DNA from 2 places in the Micromonospora sp. NPDC047465 genome. Region 1 is predicted to be linked to the other one. Evidence: riboswitches for the same ligand, from Rfam matches in the RefSeq annotation. Region 1 holds a riboswitch; the other holds the start of a gene.
What was found. Region 1 has a riboswitch for S-adenosylmethionine ahead of thrC (threonine synthase). Riboswitches for the same ligand answer to the same signal wherever they lie in the genome.

Region 1 (11,431 bases):
GGTGAACAAGGGCCGGATCGTCGCCTCCGGCCCGGTCGAGGAGATCGTCGGCGAGTCGCCGAGCGTGCTCTTCGAGGTGACCGACCCGGCGGCCGCCCGGGCGGTGCTGGACGGCCTGCACGGGGTGCGGGTACTTCCCGACGGCGAGGGCCAGCTCGTGGTGGACACCAACGGGACCGCCCGCAGCGAGGTGGTCGCCGAGCTGGTCCGGGCCGGCATCGGGGTGGACCGGGTGGTGCCGCGGCGCCGCCTGGAGGACGCGTTCCTCGCCCTGGTCGGTGAGAACTCTCGGGGAAGCGGGGACCGATGATGGCGGGGACGTCACCCACGGTGGGCGCGGCGGCGGGTTACCGGCCGTCGGCCACCCTGCCGTTCGGCGCCGAGTTCCGGCGGCAGGCATCCCGGCGGCGTACGCAGCTCGCGCTCGGGTTCATGGTGCTGCTGCCGCTGATCATCCTGATCGCCTTCCAGTTCGACACGGGCGACGACGACGACAACGGGCGCGGGGAGTTCGGCAGCCTGGTCGAGTTCGCCACCTCGGGCGGGCTGAACTTCACCCTGTTCACCATCTTCGTGTCGGCGTCGTTCCTGCTGGTCGTGGTGGTGGCGCTGTTCTTCGGGGACACGGTGGCCAGCGAGGCGAGCTGGGGCAGCCTGCGCTACCTGCTCGCGGTGCCGGTGCCCCGGGCCCGGCTGCTGGCGGTGAAGCTGCTGGTCGCGCTCGTCTACTCGGCGTTGGCGCTGGCGCTGCTCGCCGGCACGGCCCTGCTGATCGGCACGCTGCGCTACGGGTGGGAGCCGCTGCGCAGCACCGTCGCCGCCCAGCTCGAACCGGGGGAGGGGCTGTTGCGGCTGCTGGGCGTGCTCGGCTACCTGGCCGTCGTACTCCTGGTCGTGGCCGGCCTGGCGTTCCTGCTGTCGGTGGTCACGGACGCCGCGCTCGGCGCGGTCGGCGGCGCGGTGCTGCTGTGGATCCTCTCCAGCATCCTCGACCAGATCACCGCGCTCGGCGCGCTGCGCGCGTTCCTGCCGACCCACTACGCCACCGCCTGGCTGGGACTGCTGTCGACGCCGGTGCAGACCGACGACGTGGTACGCGGCGCCATCTCGGCGATCAGCTACACGACGCTGTTCTGGGGCCTCGCCTTCTGGCGCTTCACCCGCAAGGACGTCACCAGCTGACGCTCGGGCGGCTCAGAGCAGCGGCGGCACCGGGCTGCTCGACTCCGGGCCGCCCGGGTCCGAGGTGTCCGGCAGCGGCCGGGTCGGCGTCGGTGCCGGGTCGGTCGCCTTCTTCCAGGCGCTGACTCCGATCCGGCCCGTGTTGCCGAGATCGATCGGCCCGTCCAGGCCGACGAACTGCGCGGCCCGGCCGGCGGCGGGCGCGACCTCCAGGCGCTCGCCGTCGGTGGCGACGACGGTCGGGTCGGTGACCAGGTTGCGCCAGAGCACGGCGGCGCCAGCCTGCTCGCCGGGGCGCAGGGTCAGCGGCCGGGGCGGGTCGTCGAAGCCCGACGTGATCTCCTTGGCCCCCTCGACCACCCGGACCGGTATCGGATTGCCGTCGCCGTCGAACAGGCGCAGCACCGGGTAGCCGTCGAGCGGGTAGGGCCTCGTGCCGCAGTTGACCAGTCGCAGGCCGAGCGCGCGCAGACCCATCGCGGCGCTGCTGCCCGGCGACGTGATCCGTACGCCGGATGCCGGGCACTCGGTCGCGGCCTCGGTCGCCGTCGGCGCCGTGGTCGGCGCCCCTGTCGGCATGGCCCTTGGCATCGGCGGCGGCGCCGGATCGACCGACGACGGTTCGGTCGCGGGGGAGCAGGCGCCGAGCAGGGCGAGGCCGACGATTGCGACCCCAACCGTCCGTGCCGGACCTGGAACTCCACCGGGCGAACGCGGTGCGGATCGGCGCGCGGGGACTGCCATCGCCTGATCATCGCACCGGCCGGCGCCCGCCGGGCTCGGACACCCGCCCGGCGGAGTCCTGTCGCATCGTAAGGGTGTGGCGCCTGTGAGTGAGAATCGGGTATGGCCACTCCGCCCGCCGTGCCGCAGCCCGAGCCGCCAGCCGAGCCGTCGTCCGCGTCCCCGCCCGCACCGCCAGGCGAGTCGTCGTCCACGTCCCCGCCCGCCCCGCCAGGCGAGCCGTCGCCCGTGTCCCCGCCCGTGTCGCCGGCCGAACCGTCGTCCACGTCCCCGCCCGCCCCGCCACCGGAGCAGTCGGCTGGGCAGTCGCCCAGGCCGGGAGCCTGGGCCGTGCTGGCGGATCAGCGACTGCCCGGGTTTCGCGGGCTTCCGCCGAAGCAGCGTGCGGTGTACGCGACCGCCGCCGCCGTCATCGTCGTGGTCGGCATGCTGTTCGCCTACCAGGCCAACTTTCTCCTGGACCGGTCGACGGCCACCGAGCGGGCCCGCTCGGACAAGCAGGCGCAGAAGGCGGTGGACCGTGAGCAACCCGCGTTCGTGTCCACCGTCACTCCCATCGACTACGACCGGGACCTGCCCGAGGCCTTCACCGTGCTGCTCGACCGGTCGCTGACCGAAGGCGAACAGGCCACCCTCACCGCCCTGAACGGCGACGCGTCAGAGGTGTGGGAGTTCATGAAGCCGCTCGGCGGCCGGATGGTCGAGCACGCGTCCTATGTGGCGCCGTTTGAGGACGGCAACGAGAATCGCGGCGTTGCCCAGACGTTCGACCTGAACCTGAACAGCGATCGCGCCGCCGGACTCACGATCAACAACATGACCGCCGTCAAGGACTCGTGCCACGTACCCACGGCGAAGACCGTCGTCACCGTCCCCCCGGCGGGTGCGGAGTCCCGGCAGGGCCTGCTGTGGGACCTGACCGGTGGGCCGACGGACAAGCCGCACGGCCCGTACGTCCTGGACGAGGGCGAGCCGCAGGAGGGCCAGCTGTACTTCCGCCGCAACGTCGTCGAGCTGGGCAACGGTCAGTCGAACATGGCCTTCCGTATCCAGCCGGAGGTGTCCACCCACACCTGCGAGTGGCACATCGTCGCCTCCTACACCGACACGACCGGTTCCCATGAGCAACGCATCCCGAGCGGCACCGGCACGCTCACCACCGAGGCCATCCCCTCGCAGCCCGTCCAGTACTTCGAGCGCGTCCCGGCCTCGGGGTGGGGCTGCCTCGGCGAGGTGAGTCAGCAGGGTTGCCGGGCCACCGGATCCGTACGGCTACCGAGGCCACCGGCCCACCGACCGGTCCCACGCTGAGCCGGCATGCTCGTCACGGCCGGAGCCCGCGCCGGCGGATCGGCCGGCGCGGGCTTGGGCTCGGTACGACCACCGGCGGGACGTCAGCGGGAACGGGGCCTGCGCTTGCGGGTAGTCGACGTGTCCCCGTCGTCGGACGTGTCGGCAACCCGGGCGTCGGTGTGGCTCAGCTCGGCCAGCGTCGTTCCCCTGAGCTGGTAGACGGCGGTACGCCGGATGCTCAGCTCGGCCATCGGGCCGTCCGCGGGCCGGGTCAGGTAGACCACCGTCGCCCTGCCGTCGCGCACGCTGACGCTCTCCACCGGCGTACGGTCGCCGAGGTCGACCTGGGCCTGGTAGTCCGGTTCGCCCCCGACGTTGCGCCAGGCGGCGAGGGTGAAGAAGCGGCCGGTGCCGCCGCCGTCGAGCATGACCACGCCGATCGCGTCGCCCGCACCGTCGCCGTCGAGGTCGCCGATGGCGCACGGCCGCTGTAACTCCACCGTCGTGCCGTCCCGGTCGGCCCAGCGACCGGCGGTGAGGCGGATCGGGGCGGCGTACCCGCGGTAGCGGACCCGGCTGCTGCCGATCCGGGTGTTGCGCAGTTCGAGGCAGGTGACCTGGTCGCCGGTGCGGCGGGGGGTCGGGGTCGTCCGGGCGTCGACGTCGTCCCGCTTCGCGCCGGTGCCGGCGGGCCGGTCGGCGGACCGGTCCCGCTTCTTCCGGTTGCCCGTGGAGCAGGCGGTGGTCAGCGCCAGCAGGCAGGCCATGGAGAGCGCCACCACCGGGACGAGCTTGCGACGCATTCGCGCGTTCCTTTCCGTCGATGTGCCTGCACCGTAACGGGAGCGCGCCATGGGCGCGCCGTCGCTTCGTGGGAGCCCGGACGCGTTGCTCCCGCTGCGCGACGGCGGCGAGCTGGCAGGGTGAATCCGTACCGTCGAGGAGAGGCCGCCCCCGCGGCTCGGCGGCGACTGCGGGATCGCTCACATCCTGGGATCTGTCGTCGATCCGGGCGGCGTCGGTGCTTAAACTCGCAGGTACAACTGCATACCTCATCCAGAGGGGCTGAGGGATACGGCCCGACGACGCCCCGGCAACCACCCCGCGCGCTCACCGCAGAGCGACCGGCGGGGCAGGTGCCAATTCCGTCCCCGCCGCAGGGTGCGATGCGGGGAAAGATGAGAGGACCCTCGACATGACGTCGACGTTCGCCGTCTCCGGCATCGACACCACCGCCAGCCCCGCCCGCGCCCTGGTCTGCCGCGCCTGTTCGGCCCGCTACCCGCTCGCCGCCCAGCACGCCTGCTACGAGTGTTTCGGTCCGCTGGAGGTCGACTACGACGCCGCCGCGCTGGCGACGGTCACCCGGGAGCAGATCGAGGCCGGCCCGCAGAACATCTGGCGGTACGCCGCGCTGCTGCCCGCCGGCCAGGACCCGGCGACCAGGGTCACCCTCGACCCGGGCTTCACCCCGCTGGTCGCCGCCCCGCACCTCGCGGCCGAGCTGGGCATCACCGCCCCGCTCTGGGTCAAGGACGACAGCGGCAACCCGACCCACTCGTTCAAGGACCGGGTGGTCTCGGTCGCGCTGACCGCCGCCCGGGCGCTCGGCTTCAGCCGCTACGCCTGCGCCTCCACCGGCAACCTGGCCAACTCGGTCGCCGCGCACGCCGCCCGGGCCGGGGCGCCGTCGGTGGTCTTCATCCCCGGCGACCTGGAGCAGGGCAAGGTCGTCACGACCGCCGTCTACGGCGGCGAGCTGGTCGCCGTCGACGGCTCGTACGACGACGTGAACCGGCTCTGCGGCGAGCTGGTGGAGACGGACGAGTTCGAGGACACCGCGTTCGTCAACGTCAACGTCCGCCCCTACTACGCCGAGGGGTCGAAGACGCTCGGCTACGAGGTGGCCGAGCAGCTCGGCTGGCGGATCCCGGCCCAGGTGGTCATCCCGATGGCCTCCGGGGAGCTGCTGACCAAGATCGACAAGGCGTTCGCCGAACTGGTCGAGATCGGGCTGGTCGAGGCGCCGGCCGCCGGCTGGAAGGTCTTCGGCGCCCAGTCGGCCGGCTGCAACCCGATCGCCGCCGCCCTGCACGCCGACACCGACACGATCACCCCGGTCAAGCCGACGGGCATCGCCAAGTCGCTGAACATCGGCGACCCGGCCGCCGGCCTCTACGCGTTGGAGGCGGTGCGCCGCACCGGGGGCTGGATGGAGTACGTCGACGACGACGAGATCCGCGCCGGCATCCGGCTGCTGGCCCGCACCACCGGCGTGTTCGCCGAGACCGCCGGCGGGGTGACGGTGGCGGTGCTGCGCAAGCTGGTCGAGTCCGGCCGGCTCGACCCGACCGCGGAGACCGTCGTCTTCAACACCGGCGAGGGGCTCAAGACCCTCGACGCGATCGCCGCCCAGGCCGGCCCCACCCACCGCATCAGGCCCTCGCTGCGCGCCGCCCGCGACGCCGGCCTCCTCGGCTGAGCTCCGAGGCCGGTGACCGCTCGCGGCTCAGCCGCCGGCCCGGCCCGCCCCGGCGCCGGTCGCGCGCCTCGCCTCGACGTCGGCCAGCCGGTCCGGTCTGCCACCGGCCGGCGTGGACACGCCGTGCAGGCGGCGCGCGACCGTCGCCGCGACCTGACGGAAGGCGAGCACGGCCGCACGGCGGTCGTGCCGTCGGGCAGCCGCGACGAAGGGCACCGGGGCGACCTCGGACAGCTCCACGAAGCGCAGCTCCGCGAGGGGCGAGAGCCCGCGTGCCGTGCGGGGGCCCACGGCCACCACCGACGGGTCCTGGAGGATCAGGTACGCCATCTCCGCCGGCGAGGTGACCGTCACCCCGCGTTGCTGCGGCGGGCAGCCGTCGCGGTAGTCGTTGAGCAGCCAGTAGTCGCGGATCGTCGGCACGTCCTCGATCCGGGGCATGGCCAGCGTGAGCACGTCCGCCAGCGACACCGCCGCCCCGGCGTCGGCCAGGGGATTCCGGGCGTTCAGCGCGAGGACGCGGGGCTCGGCGAACAGCACCGTCCAGTCGTGCCGTTCGGGGTCCAGCGGCAGCCGGGTGAGCGCCACGTCGATCTGGTCCTCCAGCAGGGCGGTGTACAGCCCGCCCACGGTCAGTTCGCGCAGGACCAGCCGTACCTCGGGGGCGGCCCGCTGCCAGGCGGGCAGGATCGACGCGAGGAGGTCGCCGGCCCCGCCGGTGCTGAAGCCGACGCGTAGCGTGCCGTCGCCGGTGCCGACGGTGTCCCGGGCCGCCCGTACGCCGTCGGCGACCTCGACCACGGCCCGCCGGGCCGGTTCGAGCAGCGCGGATCCGGCCTCGGTGAGTCGGACGCCCGCCGGCTCCCGGTGGAACAGCGGCGCGCGCACCGACCGCTCCAGGGCGCGGATCTGCTGGCTCAGCGTCGGCTGACTGACGTGCAGCAGCGCGGCGGCGCGGGTGAAGGACCGCTCCTCGGCGACGGCGAGGAAGTACCGGAGTTGACGTAGTTCCACCATGACGATCCCCCTTGCCCGCCCCCCGCGGGCATCGATGATCAGAAGATCTACCAGCACTCATAGGTCCGTCCTATGGCCCATCTTTGTCGCGTCTTGGACAGCCCTCCCGACCCGGCCGAAGAATCTCCAGGTGGCGGTACCCGGAAGCTCCCGGGGTCCACCGCCGCCTGTCACATAGGCGACGAATTGCGATCGGCCGCGACCACCCGGCCGGCACGAGAGGGGTTCCCATGAACGCAGCACCGGCCCGCGTCACCCGGGCGGCCGTGACCGCCTTCACCATGCTGGCCGCCTCCCTCGGTGTGGTGGCCCTCGGCGCCACGCCGGCGGCGGCCGGGACGCTGGACAAGTACACCGTCAGCAAGTCGTCGAGCAGCTTCGACGGCGGCTGCGTGGCGGAGTCGACCGTGAGCTACTGGCCCGGCACCGACACCGCGACGTTCACCACCACGGTCCGCAACCCGTACCTGTTCGCGGCGTGCCGGGTGAACACCCGCCTGTACGTGCAGGGCGCCACCACCCAGTGGACCAGCGCCACGCACTACACGATGGCGTGTGGGATCACCGACACGACGTGCGCGTCCACCCAGACCACGACCGGCACCTACTACGCCGCCACGCCGAGCCTGACGGCGTACGTGGACAGCGTCAACGACGCGCTGGAGGCGATGGGCCTGGAGCGGTCGATGACCCGCAAGAAGGCGGTCGAGTCGATCTCGATCGAGTTCAGCAAGGCGGGCTGACGCGGCGAACGGGCGGCCGGCACCACGGGGCGCCGGCCGCCCGTTGTCGTCACGGGACAGGCCGGCGCCCCCGGTGACGTGTCCGACGGCCACCGTGGGCGCCGCCCGGTCCATCCGGGGTTCCGGGCAGGTCAGGGGCGCGAAGCGCAAGATCGCGGGGGCGGTCGGGAGGAACGGGGGAGGGGCGACTCACCCGGACGGGGGATCGGGTCGATCCGCCGGGTAACTGGCTTTTCGCTGTGAGTGCGGAAAACGCGCCGACAAGGACTTGACGGCAGGAACCGGGCGGCGCAAGATGCTTCGTGCGGGAGGGCGTCTCGCCGGAGACTTTGAGTTCTTGCGACCCAACGCCGGAGGCGTTGTGCGAGTGTCCCTCCCGACCAGCGTCCGATCGGGCCAGCGGTTAAATCGCTGGCCCGATCGTCGTTTCCGGGCCACCCTCGGGGCATGAGCATCACGATCGCGCCGATCGACGCCGCCGACCAGGCCGCGATCGATGCGGCCTACCGGATCGGGGCGGCGGCCAACGACGTCGACCTGCCGGACTTCCCGCCCTTCTGCCGGCGGCGCTTCGAGGCCGCGATCCGGCACCCGATGCCCGGCAACGCCGCGATCTGGGCGCTGGCCCGGCTCGACGGCGTGCCGGCCGGCTACCTCGCGCTGGACCTGCCGCAGCTCGACAACACCGAGAACGCCACCGCCGACCTGATCGTGGACCCGGCCCACCGGCGTCGCGGGGTGGGCCGGGCGCTGCACGAGCACGCCGTACGGCTGCTGCGCGAGCGGGGCCGCAAGCGGGTGCTGGGGATGGCGGTCGCCGCGCTGCCCGGCGGCCCGCCCCGGCCCGAGGCCGGCGCCGCCTTCGCCGCGTCGACCGGCGCGCAGCCGGCGCTGGCCGAGATCCGCAGCCGGCTCGACACCACCCGGCTCGACCACGACGGGCTGGACGCCGCGCTGGCCGACGCCCGCACCCGGGCCGACGGCTACCGCGTCCTCCGCTGGCAGGGGAGCACCCCCGACGAGCACGTCGCCGACATCGCCTACCTCGACGGCCGGCTGATGGCCGACGCGCCCCTCGGCGACGTGGAGTGGGAGCCCGAGCGGATCGACGTCGAACGGGTCCGCGGCATCGAGCGGGCGCTGGAGGCGCGGGGGCGGCGGCGCTACCACACGGCGGTGCGCCACGAGGCGTCCGGCCGGGTGGCCGCCTGGACCCTGCTCGACGTGGGCCCCTCCGCCGACTGGCACGCGTTCCAGCAGATCACCATCGTCGACCCCGCTCACCGGGGGCACCGGCTCGGTCTGCTCGTCAAGATCGAGAATCTGCGGCACCTGCTCGCCCACGAGCCGGCGGTGCGCGCGATCGACACCTTCAACGCGGCCGAGAACAGCTACATGATCACGATCAACGAGCAGCTCGGCTTCCGCCGGGTCGACGGCTGGACCGACTGGCAGCTCACGATCTGAGTTGTGACACGGCCCTACTGATCCTGGGGCTTCCTGTTGCATGATGGCGGGCATGACGGAGACCCCGCACCCCCTGTACGACAGGCACGCCGACACCCTGACCCGTGCGCTGACCGCGATCACGGAGCGCGGGTACTGGTCCGCCTACCCCGAGTCGCCCAGCCCACGGGTCTACGGCGAGACCGCCGCCGCCGACGGCAAGGCCGCCTTCGAGGCGTACCTCGGCGGCGACTTCCCCCTCGACCAGCCGGGCACCGGCGACCGGGTCGCCACCGAGACCAGCCCGTTCGGCGTCGAGCTGGGCGTCCGCTACCCGCACGCCGGGGCCGACGAGCTGGTCGCCGCCGCCTCCACCGCCCTGCCGAGCTGGCGCGACGCCGGCCCGCAGACCCGGGTGGGCGTCTGCCTGGAGATCCTCGACCGGCTGCACAAGCACATCTTCGAGCTGGCCAACGCGGTGCAGTTCACCAGCGGCCAGGCGTTCGTGATGGCCTTCCAGGCCGGCGGCGCGCACGCGCTGGACCGCGCGCTGGAGGCGGTCGCCTACGCGTACGCGGAGATGACCCGGCACCCGGGGACGGCGGGCTGGGAGAAGGCCGCCGGCAAGGGCGACCCGCTGCGGATGACCAAGACCTTCCATGTGGTGCCCCGCGGTGTGGCGCTGGTGATCGGCTGCAACACCTTCCCGACCTGGAACTCGTACCCGGGGCTGTTCGCCTCGCTGGTCACCGGCAACCCGGTGGTGGTCAAGCCGCACCCGCGCGCCGTGCTGCCGCTGGCCATCACCGTCCGGTACGCCCGGGAGGTGCTCGCCGAGGCCGGCTTCGACCCGAACCTGGTGCTGCTCGCCCCCGAGGCCCCCGGCGAGAAGCTCGCCTCCACGCTGGCCCTGCACCCGGCCGTGAAGATCGTCGACTTCACGGGTTCCACCGAGTACGGCGACTGGCTGGAGGCCAACGCCCGGCAGGCGGCGGTCTACACCGAGAAGGCCGGCCTGAACACGGTGGTGGTCGACTCCACCGACGACTTCGCCGGGATGTGCCGCAACCTCGGCTTCACGCTGACCCTCTACAGCGGCCAGATGTGCACCACCTCGCAGAACATCCTCATCCCCGCCGAGGGGATCGCCACCGACCAGGGGCACAAGAGCTTCGACGAGGTGGCCGGCGGGATCGCCGCCGCGATCGGCAAGCTCACCGCCGACCCGGCGCGCGGGGTGGAGCTCACCGGCGCGATCGTCAACGACGGGGTGCTGGAGCGCCTCGACGAGGTCACCAAGGTCGGCGAGACGGTGCTGGAGTCGCGTACGGTCGAGCACCCGGCCTTCCCCGGCGCGGTGGTCCGCACCCCGACGCTGGTCAAGCTGGCGGCCGGCGACACGGCGACCTACTCGAAGGAGTGGTTCGGGCCGATCTCGTTCGCCGTCGCGACGGACTCGACGGCGCACAGCCTGGAGATCCTGCGGTCGACGGTCGGCGAGAAGGGCGCGCTCACCGCGGCGGTCTACTCCACCGACGAGGCGGTCCTCGACGCGGCTGAGGCGGCGGCGATCGAGGTCGGGGTGCACCTGTCCTGCAACCTGACCGGCGGGGTCTTCGTGAACCAGTCGGCGGCCTTTTCCGACTTCCACGGCAGCGGCGCGAACGCGGCGGCCAACTCCGCGCTCACCGACGGCGCCTACGTGGCCAACCGGTTCCGCATCGTGCAGTCCCGTCGGCACGCCTGAGTCGCGGTCGGGGTTTCCGGGGCGGCCCGCCCCGGAAACCCAGCCGTGTCAGGCGGCGCGGCGCATCTGGAGTTCGGTGAGCGCCGGCACGGTGGGGTGCGGCACGCGCACGCCGGTGTCGACGAAACCCAGCCGCCGGTAGGCGCGGTAGGCCCGGTCGTTGCCGACCACCACCTCCAGCATCAGCTCGGGCCGGCCGCACTGCCGGGACCAGGCGGCCACCGCCTCGACCAGCTCGCCGAGCAGGCCGGTGCCGCGCCAGGACGGGGTGACGTAGACGGCGTAGACGACGGTCAGCCCGGGCTCCTCCGGGGTCACCGTGCCCCCGGCGTGCCCGACCAGCCGGCCGCCCGGGTCCGCGACGAACTGCGCGGTGTCCGCGCCGGCCGACACGTACGCGATCCGGGCCGCGTAGTCGGCGTGCGGCCGGGCCGCCGCGTTGGCGAGGGTCTCCAGGAAGGCCAGCGGCGCGTCGGCGAGCATCTCCAGCCGCAGCGCCCGCATCCGGGCGGCGTCCCGGGGCCGGACCCGCCGGATCTCCGCGTGCCGGGTGCCCGCCGACCCCCGCCCCGGCCCGTCCGGCGTCCTCGTCATGCCGAATGCCTACCACAGCGACGGATGACGATGCCCCTCGATCGGAATATGCCCGATTTGGGGTCGTGCGCCGTCGTCACGCCTCGTGTAGCGTGCGATTTCGGTCACCGAATGCAGCGGCCTCCCCCGACCGCCGGTTCGGTGGTCCTCCGGTGCCGGTCCGCCGGTCTCCGGGGTTGTGGA
Region 2 (11,431 bases), on a different contig from region 1:
GCGTCAGCCACGCCCGGGCCCTGGAGGACAGCCTGCGCCCCTGGGGCGTCGCCACGGCCCGGGCCGCCAAGCTCGGCGACCGGGTCCTGCGGGCGGGCTGCAAGGGCAGCGACGTGCGGGAGTTGCAGACCCTCGCCAACCGGCTGGGCGCCCGCCTCACCGCCGACGGCGTGTTCGGGCCGAAGACCACCGCCTGGGTCCGGACCTTCCAGAAGTCGAAGAAGCTGACGGTCGACGCCGTCGTCGGACCGAAGACCCTGACCGCTCTCCGCAGCGCCACCAGGCCGCCGGCGCCGCAGCCGGCAGGCCGGGCCCCGGGGTCGCGCACCGTCCGCGTCGGCAGCACCGGCGAGGACGTGGCGTACGTCAAGCGGTTCGTCGGCGCGCGGCGGTGCGGACCGCCGGGCACCCGCTTCGACGCGAAGACCGAGGCGGGGGTCCGCTGGTACCAGCGGATGCGGGGGCTCACCGACGACGGCATCGTCGGCCGGCTCACCTGGGCCGAGATGGGCGTACGCGTCACCTACTGATCCGCGGCGCGGAACCGGGTCGCCCCGGTCCCGCACCCGTACCGAACCGCCCCGGGTCGTGCCCACGACCCGGGGCGCGCAATCGATGACCGGAATGTCCATGGTGAGGCGCGGTCGCCGCGCCGGCGGGGCGGGGGAGTCCATGACCCAGAGCTTGAGCGAAGAGGGCGTACGCGGGGCCGTCCTGGCGACCGTGGGCACGCGGCGGCCGGCCCCGGTGGCCGTCACCCAGAGCCCGACCAGCCGCGTGCCGCACGACCTGCTGCTCGCGGAGCTGCTCGACGCCGTCGACGACCTCGTCCCGTACGCGCAGGAGCTGAAGCCGGCACGCCGCCGGCTGTGGGCCATGCTGAACCCGGCGGCCGGCGCGCCGGCGCCCACCGCGCGGGCGATGGCGCGCCGGATCCGGGGCGTGGAGATGGCCTGGGCGGTGACCGTGGCGCTCGGCCCGACCCTGCGCCAACTGGCCGACCTCGCCCGGCCGGGCCAGTACCTCCCCCCGTTCGAGCCACGGCTGCGCGGCCTCCTCCACAAGGCCCGCGAGGCGTACTGCGCCGCGATCACCGAGGCGCTCGACGCCGCGCCGCCGTACCGGATCGAGGCCCGGCAGAACGAGGGCGACCGGCTGGTCGGGGAGTTCTCGGCGACGATGCCGCAGCTCTACCTGACCAACCCCATGGGTCTGGAGGCCGTGCTCGGGCAGCTCGCCGACCAGGTCACCGACCTCGTCGCCCTGCGGGCGGAACGGGAGGACGACGCCCTTCCCCGACAGGCCGCGGACGCCGAGACCGGCGTCACCATGACCGCCCCCGGGCAGGAGTGGTTCCTGCACCGCCGCCTGCTGGCCGAGCTCTACGCGGTACGCGCCTACCCGTTCCGCGACTACCTGCAGCCGTACCTGCGGTTCAGCCAGAAGCTGCGCACCATCAGCCTGGCGGTGCAGATCCTGACCACCCGGGAACGGCTGTCGTGGCTCGCCGACCAACCGGTGCTGCCCAGCGCGGCGACGGAACGGGTGGACGGGTACGTCGTCGAACTCGCGGCGGCCCTCACCCATGTGGAGCAGAGCTTCCTGCTGCACAAGGACGGCGCGTACGTCGAGGCGGCGGAGCGGCACAGGCTCGCCGTCGCGGTGCTGGCCACCGTCACCGGCCGCCCCGGGTTCAAGGCCGACCTCGACGACATCGCCGACACCATCGAACTGCAGAAGACCGTCAAGGCGATCGCGGCCGGGGTGGCGATCGGCGTCGCCACGGCGATCACCGCAGGGGCGGCCGGCGCCGCCGCCGGCGCGGTGCTGGAGACCGTCGTCGGCAGCGGCACGGTGCTCGGCTCGATCGCCGTCTCGGCGGGCGTGGTCGCCACCCGGCTGATGTGGGAGACGCTCGTCGCCCGTGGCGCGTCCGAGCTGCTGCTGGGGCCGGAGTCCATCACGGCGACGTCGTTCCAGGAGGACCTCGCGTGGCAGGCGCTGCAGGCCGCCGTCGTCCGTGTCGTGCTCTGCGGCTCCGGGGACATCTTCAAGGCGGTGGCCCGGTCCGGTGACCGGGCCGAGCAGGTCGCCCGGCTCGTGGTCGAGCAGATCACCACCTTCGGGTTCGGCGAGGCGCAGCACCTGATCCGCACCGGGGAACTGCGCAGCCTGCGGGACAGCGTGGTGGCCGCGGTGCAGCAGGCCGCCACCACGGGCGCCGTCATGGTCGGCGGGCTGATGGCGAGGTCGTTCCTCGACCGGCTCGGCGCGGCCCGCGGGGCGCTCACCGTCGACGGCGAGCGGCGGCTGCAGGAGCTGGAGGCCGAGCGCGCGCAGGTCACCCAGGACTTCGAGGCCGTCCGCAACGGCACGGCCGGCCCGGAACAGTTCCGGGCGTGGGCGACCCGCGCGGCGCAGGCCTGGAACGGGCTGGTCGCCCTCGTCGACGGGCTGCCGCCCGGGGCGGAACGCGACGCGGCGCTCCTCCGGCTCACCGCCGCCAAGGCCGAGATCGAGCTGCGCCTCGCCGAGGCCGGGATCAGCGCCTCGCTGACCTGGCCGGACGCCGTACCGACCTTCGAGGGTCTGCTGCCGGGCCTGGTGGTCTTCAGCGACGACGCCCGGCCGGTGCTCGACGCCGCCTACCCGCCCAACACCCGGCGGCCCACCGACCTCCCCGACGCCGTGCTCGTGTCCGGCTCCGGCGGCCGACGCCTGCTCCTGCTGCCCGAGGGCGACCTGCCGGCGCGGGCCGCGACGCCGGAGCGGCTGGTCCACGTGCCCGAGGCGGGCATGCGGCCCGGGCCGCCACCCGAGCCGGTGGTGCTGCCCGGCGCGGCGACCGTGGGCCTGGAGCGCCTCCAGGCCGCCTTCGGCCCCGACAAGGTGGCGAAGATCCTCGCGCAGGCGACCAAGGGACGGGAGTCGTTCCTGCGTCTGCTCGCGCACCCGGACCTGGCCGGTGTCGGCGCCGTCCAGTCCCGCTCGACCGCCCTGTACGGGCTCGCGTCACATCCCGCGTCGATCGCGTTCGGGCGGCAGTGGGGTCCGCTGCTGGTGCTGCGGCTGCGCAAGCGGCTCGGCACGGCGCAGGTCGACGACGGGCTCGGCCGGGCCGGCACCCTGCTGGAGCAGGCCCCGGCGGGTGACCGCCCGGCGCTCGTCGCCCGGCTGATGTCGCTGACCAGCCAGCAGCTGCGCCGGGAACTGGCACTCGCTCCCCCGCTGCGCCCGCCACGCCGCAAGATCACGCCGGAGAACCTGGGCGTCGACCGGGCCCACCCCAGTTGGCGGGTCCTGGCCGACGAGGTGGCCCGGGACTTCCCCGCGCTCACCCCGGACCAGCGCCGGGCGATGACCGACTGCCTGCAGGTCATCGAGGTCGCCGAGGCCGGCGAGTTCGACGCGTACCGGCCGCAGACCAGGATCGCGCTCGTCGACTCGTTCGAGAAGATGATGGTCGACGGGCAGATCCGCGTGCCGGATCTGACCATCGTCGCCAACCGCATGCGCGGCCGGCTCGCCGAGCACGTCTTCCTCGGTCCGCTGCCCGTCCTGCAGCAGACGATGTGGTTCCTCGGCGCGCGGATCGGCACATGGCTGACCGGCCGGTCCAACCTGGACGGGCACTGGGTGGCCGGCGACGTGCCGTGTTTCCTCGAGCTGAAGTCCGACGCGATCCACCTCCAGACCGCCGCGGAGCAGCAGGCGACGGCCCGGCAGTACCTGCGCGACGCGCTCGGGGACTTCGAGAACATCCCGGCCGGATCGCAGTACCACCTCTGGTTCATCCGGGACCCGGGGCCGGACGGACGGCAGCGGATGCTCGAGATCCTCCTGCCGCCCGGCGGCCCGATCGCGGGGGTGCACTTCGGGCCGGAGCCGCCGCCGGGCGTGCCGAGGCGCTGACCGCCGCGGCGCGACACCACGGCCGACAATCCGGCAGGAGCGTCGGCGACCGGGATCGACACGTGGACTCCCGGCCGCTACTCGACGAGTGGGACGCCATCCTCGACCGAGGACGAAAAAACAGGCGTGTCGACACGGCAAGTCCTTCACATCCGCGTGGAATCAGCAGGAAACGCGGAAATTCTTTCATCTATACATTCGAATGCATCGCCGTCTAGCATCACTCCGACCAGATCGACATTCCCGGATCTCTGCACCACCCCCCGCACGGGATCCGGCGTCAGGAGAGGGACGACCGATGACACTCCCCCGCCTGTCCAGGCGCCACTGGCGTCTGGGCGTCGCAACAGCCGCGGTCACCGCCGCGGTGGCGTTCGGCACCCCAGCGACCGCCGCTCCCGCCGAGGGGCAGATCCTCCAGGCCGGCGGCGCCACCGCGGTCTCCGGCTCGTACATCGTGGTGTTCAAGGACACCGCGGTGACCCGGGCCGAGGTCACGGGCAACGCCCGCGCCCTGGCCGGTCGGCACGACGGCACCGTCGCCCGGACCTTCCAGCACACGGTGCGCGGGTTCGAGGCCCGGATGTCCGCCGCGCAGGCCCGGCGGCTGGCCGCCGACCCGTCGGTGAAGTACGTCCAGCAGAACCACGTCGTGCGGATCTCCGGTACGCAGAGCCCCACCCCGTCGTGGGGCCTGGACCGCAGTGACCAGCGCGACCTGCCGTTGAACAACTCCTACACCTACCCGAACGGCGGCTCCGGCGTCCGGGCGTACATCATCGACACCGGCATCCGGTTCTCGCACAGCGACTTCGGTGGCCGCGCGGTCACCGGTTTCGACTCGGTCGACGGCGGCTCGGCCGACGACTGCAACGGCCACGGCACCCACGTCGCGGGCACTGTGGGCGGCACCGCGTACGGCATGGCCAAGAACGCCACCCTGGTCGGCGTCCGGGTCCTCGACTGCGGGGGCAGTGGCACGTACGCCGGGGTGATCGCCGGCATCGACTGGGTCACCGGCGACCACGACCCCGGCGAGCTGGCGGTGGCCAACATGAGCCTCGGCGGCGGGAAGGACCAGGCCGTCAACGACGCGGTGACCGCCTCCATCGCCGACGGCGTCAGCTACGCCATCGCGGCCGGCAACGACTACTCCGCCGACGCCTGCGGTGTCTCGCCGGCCAGCACCCCCAACGCGATCACCGTGGGGGCGACGACCAGCACCGACGCCCGGGCCGACTACTCCAACATCGGCACCTGCCTGGACATCTTCGCCCCGGGCTCGTCGATCACCTCGGCGTGGCACACCGGCGACAGCGCCACCAACACCATCAGCGGCACGTCGATGGCCACCCCGCACGTGGCCGGTGCGGCCGCGCTGGTCCTCGCCGCCAACCCGTCGTACACCCCGCAGCAGGTCCGCGACAAGCTCGTCAACGACGCGACCAACGGCAAGGTCACCAACCCGGGCACCGGCTCACCGAACAAGCTGCTCTACATCGGCAACATCAGCACGCCGACGCAGGACTTCGCCATGTCGGTGTCGCCGACCTCCGGAACGGTCAACCCGGGCAGCGCGGTCACCGCGACCGTCGGCACCACCACCACGGTCGGCAGCGCGCAGAACGTGACGTTCTCCGCCAGCGGCCTGCCCGCCGGAGCCACGGCGAGCTTCAGCCCGTCGTCGGTCACCTCCGGCAACTCCGCCACGATGACCATCTCCACCACCGGCACCACCGCGCCGGGCACCTACGCGGTGACCGTCACCGGCACCGGCACGGTCACCACCCAGACCGCGTCGTACACGTTGACGGTCAACGGGCCGCCCGGCTGCTCGCAGACCAACGGCACCGACGTCAGCATCGGCGACAACACCACGGTGGAAAGCTCGATCACCATCAGCGGCTGCTCCGGCAACGCCTCCGCCACCAGCACCGTCGCCGTGAACATCGTCCACACCTACATCGGTGACCTCGTCGTCAGCCTCATCGCCCCCGACGGCACCGCCTACACCCTGCACAACCGCACCGGCAGCTCGACCGACAACATCAACCAGACCTACACCGTCAACCTCTCCAGCGAGGCCGCCAACGGCACCTGGAAGCTGCGGGTGCAGGACGCCGCCTCCGGCGACACCGGCTACCTCAACACCTGGACACTCAACCTGGTCGGCGGGACGCCCCCGGGCTGCACCGGCACGAACGGCACCGACGTCAGCATCGGCGACAACACCACGGTGGAAAGCTCGATCACCATCAGCGGCTGCTCCGGCAACGCCTCCACCGCGAGCACCGTCGCCGTGAACATCGTCCACACCTACATCGGTGACCTCGTCGTCAGCCTCGTCGCCCCCGACGGCACCGCCTACACCCTGCACAACCGCACCGGCGGCTCGACCGACAACATCAACCAGACCTACACCGTCAACCTCTCCTCCGAGGCCCGCAACGGCACCTGGAAGCTGCGGGTGCAGGACGCCGCCTCCGGCGACACCGGCTACCTCAACACCTGGACGCTGACGCTCTAGCGGCAACGGCGCCACCAGCGCACTCCCACACCGGGGCCCCGACTGAACTCCAGTCGGGGCCCCGACATCCGTTGCCGGCCCCGCACACGGCACGGCTTTCGCCGGCGCCGGGGGCGCTCGCCCTTGCGGTCACGGTCGTCGTCGGCCGGGCCAGCGGGTCCGGATTGGACCTGGCCGCCACGCGGGCCGGCCTTCCTACGATGACCGTCCACGCCTCGGACACCGCCGGGAGGACCCCATGCCGGAGCGTTTCGCCGACCTGTCCACGCCGCTGATCGCCGACGCCTGCGTACGGCTGGGCGTGCCGCCGCGCGCGGCGCCGGCCGGGATCCGGGCGGTCGTCCCCGGCCACCGCCTCGCCGGGCGGGTGCTGCCGGTGCGCCACCACGGCAGCGTCGACGTGTTCCTGGAGGCGTACGCGGGCGCGGCCCCCGGAGACGTGCTGGTGATCGACAACGGCGGCCGGACGGACGAGGCGTGCATCGGCGACCTGGCGGTGCTGGAGGGGGCCGCGGCCGGCGTCGCCGGCGTCGTGGTGTGGGGCCTGCACCGGGACACGCCCGAGCTGGTGGAGATCGGCCTGCCCGTGTTCAGCTACGGCAGCCTGCCGCTGGGCCCGGACCGCCTCGACGAGCGGGAGCCGGAGACGCTCGCCAGCGCCCGGATCGGGCCGCACCTGGTGAGCGCCGACGACCTCGTCATCGCCGACGACGACGGCGTGCTCTTCGTCCCCGCCGCGAACGCCGGGGAGGTGTTGGCGGCGGCGCAGCGGATCCGGGACGTCGAGCGGGTCCAGGCGCGGCGGATCCGCGCCGGCGAGACGCTGCGCGAGCAGACCGGGTTCGCCGACTACCTCGCCCGCCGGGCCACCGACCCCGGCTACACCTTCCGGCAGCACCTGCGGCGCGTGGGCGGCGCGATCGAGGAATGACCGCCCGGGACCGAGCCCGCCGGTTCGGCCCGGGTTCGGCGTGGGTTCGCCACCGGGCCCGGCCCCGCTTCGCCGCCGGGTCGCCGCTGGGGTCGGCGCCGTCTCCGCTCGCGCCGGGCGGCGCCACGTGAGGGTGGTCATAGCGGCTGGACGCGCCACCACGGGGGGCTGCTAGCCTCGTCGGCAGGTCATGAGCGCCAGCGTCAAGCCCCGGCTCGCTGGCCGGCAACCCTCGTCCGCGCAGGGGTGCCCCGGGTGAAGACCAGGCACCGGAGCAGCTTCGGTGCAAGCGTGGCCTGGTTCCCAGGTCAGCAACGACCGAGGAGAGCCATGTCCTTCCGCATCTGCGTACCGACGGTCCCCGCCGCGGCCCCGCCGCCGTTGACCCGGCGCCGCCACGTCGACATGATGCGGGTCTGCAGCGCCTCGTGTCGCCCCGGCGACCCGCGTTAGCCACGCACCAGACCCCCTTCCCAGGACCACCCCAGCGGTACGCCCACCGGGCGCACCGCCGGCGACGCACGCCCGTGCCCGCCGCCGGAGACCCCTTTCGGAGACACCTGTGCGATTCCTTCCCGCCCTCACCCGCGCCGCCGCCCTCGGCGTCGCCGCCGTCCTCGCCGCCACCGCCCTGACCGCCTGCGGCGACGACGCGTCCGAGACGACCGACAACCCGTACAACCTGCTCCAGCCGGGGGTGCTGCGCACCGGCACGCTCACCGACGCCCCGCCGAACGTCTACCTCAAGGACGGCAAGTTCACCGGCTTCGACAACGACCTGCTCACCGCGGTCGCCGCGAAGGTCGGCCTGAAGGTCGAGTTCGTCGGGACGGACTTCTCCGCGCTGCTCTCGCAGGTCAACAACCGTAAGTTCGACGTCGGCAGCTCCTCGATCACCATCACCGAGGCCCGCAGGAAGACCGTCGACTTCGGCAACGGCTACGATTTCGGCTACTTCGGGCTCGACGTGCCGGCCGATTCCTCGATCACCGGTTTCGACCAGCTCGCCGGCAAGCGGGTCGTGGTCGTCCAGGGCACCGTCCAGGACGACTACGCCACCGGCGAGGGCCTCGACCCGGTCCGGGTGCCCGACTACAACGGCGCGATCAACCAGCTCAAGGCCGGCACCGCCGACGCCTGGATCGCCCCCGCCGAGATCGGCGACAAGTCGGCCGCCGACAGCAACGGCAAGATCAAGGTAGCGGGAAAGCTGCTCAGCCCGGCCCCGACGGCGTACGCGTTCGCCAAGGGCAACGACAAGCTGCGCGAGGCGCTGAACAAGGGCCTCGACGAGGTGATCGCCGACGGCACGTGGAGCCGCCTGCAGGCCCAGTACTACCCGGGCCGCCCGATCCCCGCCGACTTCAAGCCGGGCAGCGGCACCGTCCCGGTGCCGTCGGCCTCGGCCGCCTCCTGACACGTACTGACGACGAGCGAGCGGGACGGTAGGAGAACACGATGGATCCGTTGAGCACCCTGTGGGAGACCTTCTTCGACTGGGACTCCATGCGCGAGGCGCTGCCCGAGATGCTGACGGTCGGGCTGCCCAACACGCTGATCCTCGCGATCTCCGCCGCCCTGCTCGGCTCGGTGCTGGGCATGGGGCTGGCCGTCGCCGGCATCTCGCGTACCCGATGGTTGCGCTGGCCGGCGCGGGTCTACACCGACGTGTTCCGCGGCCTGCCGGCCGCGGCGACCATCCTGCTCATCGGCGTCGGTCTGGCGCCGCTGGGCATGGAGGTGTGGGGCCCCAACCCGTATCCCCTGGGCATCCTGGCGCTGTCGCTGATCGCGGCGGCCTACATCGGCGAGATCTTCCGCTCCGGCATCCAGTCGGTGGAGGCCGCCCAGCTGGAGGGGGCCCGGGCGCTGGGCCTGTCCTGGGGCGAGGCGATGCGTCTGGTGATCGTGCCGCAGGGCATCCGCCGGGTGCTGCCGGCCTGGGTGAACCAGCTGATCGCGCTGATCAAGGACTCCAGCCTGGTCTACTTCCTCGGCCTGCTGGCCAGCCAGCGGGAGCTGTTCCGGATCGGGCAGGACTACGCGGCGAACACCGGCAACCAGTCGGCGCTGCTGCTGGCCGGCCTGTTCTACCTGGCGCTGACCGTGCCGCTGACCCACGTCGTGAACTGGATCGACCGGCGGCTGCGGCACGGCCGGCAGGCCGCCGCGCCCGCCGACGCCGACGACGACCTCGACCTGGCGCTGCCGGGCGCGGCGGGAGGAAACCAGCGATGAGCATCGACACGACGACCTCGGTGAGCCTGAGCGTCCGCGACGTGCACCTGGCCTTCGGGTCGCACCGGGTGCTGCGCGGCGTGGACCTGGACGTCGCGCGGGGCGCGACGGCCTGCGTGATCGGCCCGTCCGGCTCGGGCAAGTCCACGCTCCTGCGCGCCATCAACCGGCTCATCGAGCCCGACCGGGGCGACGTGCTGCTCGACGGGCGCAGCGTGCTGGGCGACGACCCGGACGCCCTGCGGCAGCGGGTCGGCATGGTCTTCCAGCAGTTCAACCTCTTCCCGCACATGAGCGTGCTGCGCAACATCACCCTCGCGCTGCGCCGAATCAGGAAGCTTGGTGAGGACGAGGCGGCGGCGGTCGCCCGCGACCACCTGGAGCTGGTGGGGCTCGCGGCCAAGGCCGACGCCCGGCCGGCGCACCTGTCAGGCGGGCAGCAGCAGCGGGTCGCGATCGCCCGCGCGCTGGCGTTGCGGCCGCAGGTGATGCTCTTCGACGAGGCGACCTCGGCTCTGGACCCGGAGTTGGTCAAGGGGGTGCTGGGGCTGATGGCCGAGTTGTCCGCCGGCGGCATGACGATGGTGGTGGTCACCCACGAGATGGGCTTCGCCCGCGAGGTCGCCGACACCGTCGCGTTCATGGATCGCGGCGTGGTGCTGGAGGCCGGCGAGCCGGCCGCGATCTTCGAGGGGGCGGAGCACCCCCGGCTGCGCCGCTTCCTCTCCCAGGTGCTCTGACCCGCCGCGACGCCCCAACGGGGAGGACCACGTAGGCGCGGGACGCCGGACAGTCGTGGATCGCGGCGGAGAAGGCGGCCAGGGCACGGCCGAACACCTCGTCGCCAGCGTGACCGCCTGACCGTCGGTGAGCCCGACGACGTACGGACGCGCCGTGTCGTAGTTCCCCCCGCCCGGTGCGGCCCGATCACCCGACCGTCGGCGGACCGTCCCTCTCGGAGGATGGCCGGACGCCGGTCCACGCCGCTGACCCGCCCGTACCGGTCTGCGCTGCCTGGTGACGCCCCTGGCGGTCCGCGCTGTCGGCGGTCCGGGCAGCCGGCTCGTCCACCGGCCGAACCTCTGTTGTCGGAAACCCGACGACCCACGGCCACCTGCGCGTCGCTCCCCGTGATCCTCAACCTCGGCGCGGACGGTCACCCGGACGACTCCTTATTGACCAGCGGCGGAGGTCTGGGCAATATCTTCCACAACACAGGCGGCCACTGGAGTTTCCTTTCACGCACCCCCCTTCCACCCCCGACCCGGCCGCACAGGAGATCCCATGCACCTCGACCACTCCGAACTGGACCGTCGGACCCTGCTGCGGGCCGGCCTCGGCGCCGCCACGGTCGCGGTCGTCGGAAGCGAACTCGCCTTCCCGGCCGCCGCGCAGGCGGACCCCGGCGCCGACCTGGACTGGATCTACAGCTGCGACGAGTGGGGCGCGCGTCCGCCGGCGGACCCGCTGTCGGTCAGCGCCATCCCCACCAACAAGATCATCGTGCACCACATGGCGTTCCCGAACGTCACCGACTACTCCGAGGCGCAGGCGATCAAGCTGGCCCGCGACTGCCAGGACCTGCACATGGACGGCAACCGCTGGTCCGACACCGGCCAGCACTTCACCGTCAGCCGTGGTGGATACGTCATGGAGGGGCGCCGGGGCAGCCTGGAGCGGCTGCAGGCCGGCGACCGGCAGATGATCTCGGCGCACTGCCCGGGCGAGAACGGCCGCGCGATCGGCATCGAGAACGAAGGCACGTACGTCACCGAGACGCCGCCGGAGGCGTTGCTGGACTCGCTGGTCAGGCTCTGCACGAC

Region 2: linked by a shared signal. The riboswitch ahead of ABZ793_RS09860 (ABC transporter substrate-binding protein) and the one ahead of thrC (threonine synthase) in region 1 are both predicted to bind S-adenosylmethionine.

Annotation. Positions count from the first base shown of each region.
Region 1 is NZ_JBEYTP010000039.1:13,302-24,732, reverse strand. It holds gene ABZ793_RS27390 (alpha/beta fold hydrolase) at 1-310, shown strand, start outside; gene ABZ793_RS27385 (ABC transporter permease subunit) at 307-1,182, shown strand; gene ABZ793_RS27380 (DUF4232 domain-containing protein) at 1,195-1,761, opposite strand; gene ABZ793_RS27375 (hypothetical protein) at 2,314-3,237, shown strand; gene ABZ793_RS27370 (hypothetical protein) at 3,321-4,022, opposite strand; SAM riboswitch class I at 4,269-4,404, shown strand; gene thrC (threonine synthase) at 4,415-5,701, shown strand; gene ABZ793_RS27360 (LysR family transcriptional regulator) at 5,729-6,718, opposite strand; gene ABZ793_RS27355 (hypothetical protein) at 6,949-7,461, shown strand; gene ABZ793_RS27350 (GNAT family N-acetyltransferase) at 7,909-8,928, shown strand; gene paaN (phenylacetic acid degradation protein PaaN) at 8,981-10,654, shown strand; gene ABZ793_RS27340 (GNAT family N-acetyltransferase) at 10,703-11,248, opposite strand.
Region 2 is NZ_JBEYTP010000007.1:156,381-167,811, reverse strand. It holds gene ABZ793_RS09880 (peptidoglycan-binding protein) at 1-530, shown strand, start outside; gene ABZ793_RS09875 (hypothetical protein) at 673-3,912, shown strand; gene ABZ793_RS09870 (S8 family peptidase) at 4,211-6,439, shown strand; gene ABZ793_RS09865 (hypothetical protein) at 6,678-7,370, shown strand; SAM riboswitch class IV at 7,557-7,668, shown strand; gene ABZ793_RS09860 (ABC transporter substrate-binding protein) at 7,933-8,787, shown strand; gene ABZ793_RS09855 (amino acid ABC transporter permease) at 8,829-9,608, shown strand; gene ABZ793_RS09850 (amino acid ABC transporter ATP-binding protein) at 9,611-10,348, shown strand; gene ABZ793_RS09845 (N-acetylmuramoyl-L-alanine amidase) at 10,893-11,431, shown strand, end outside.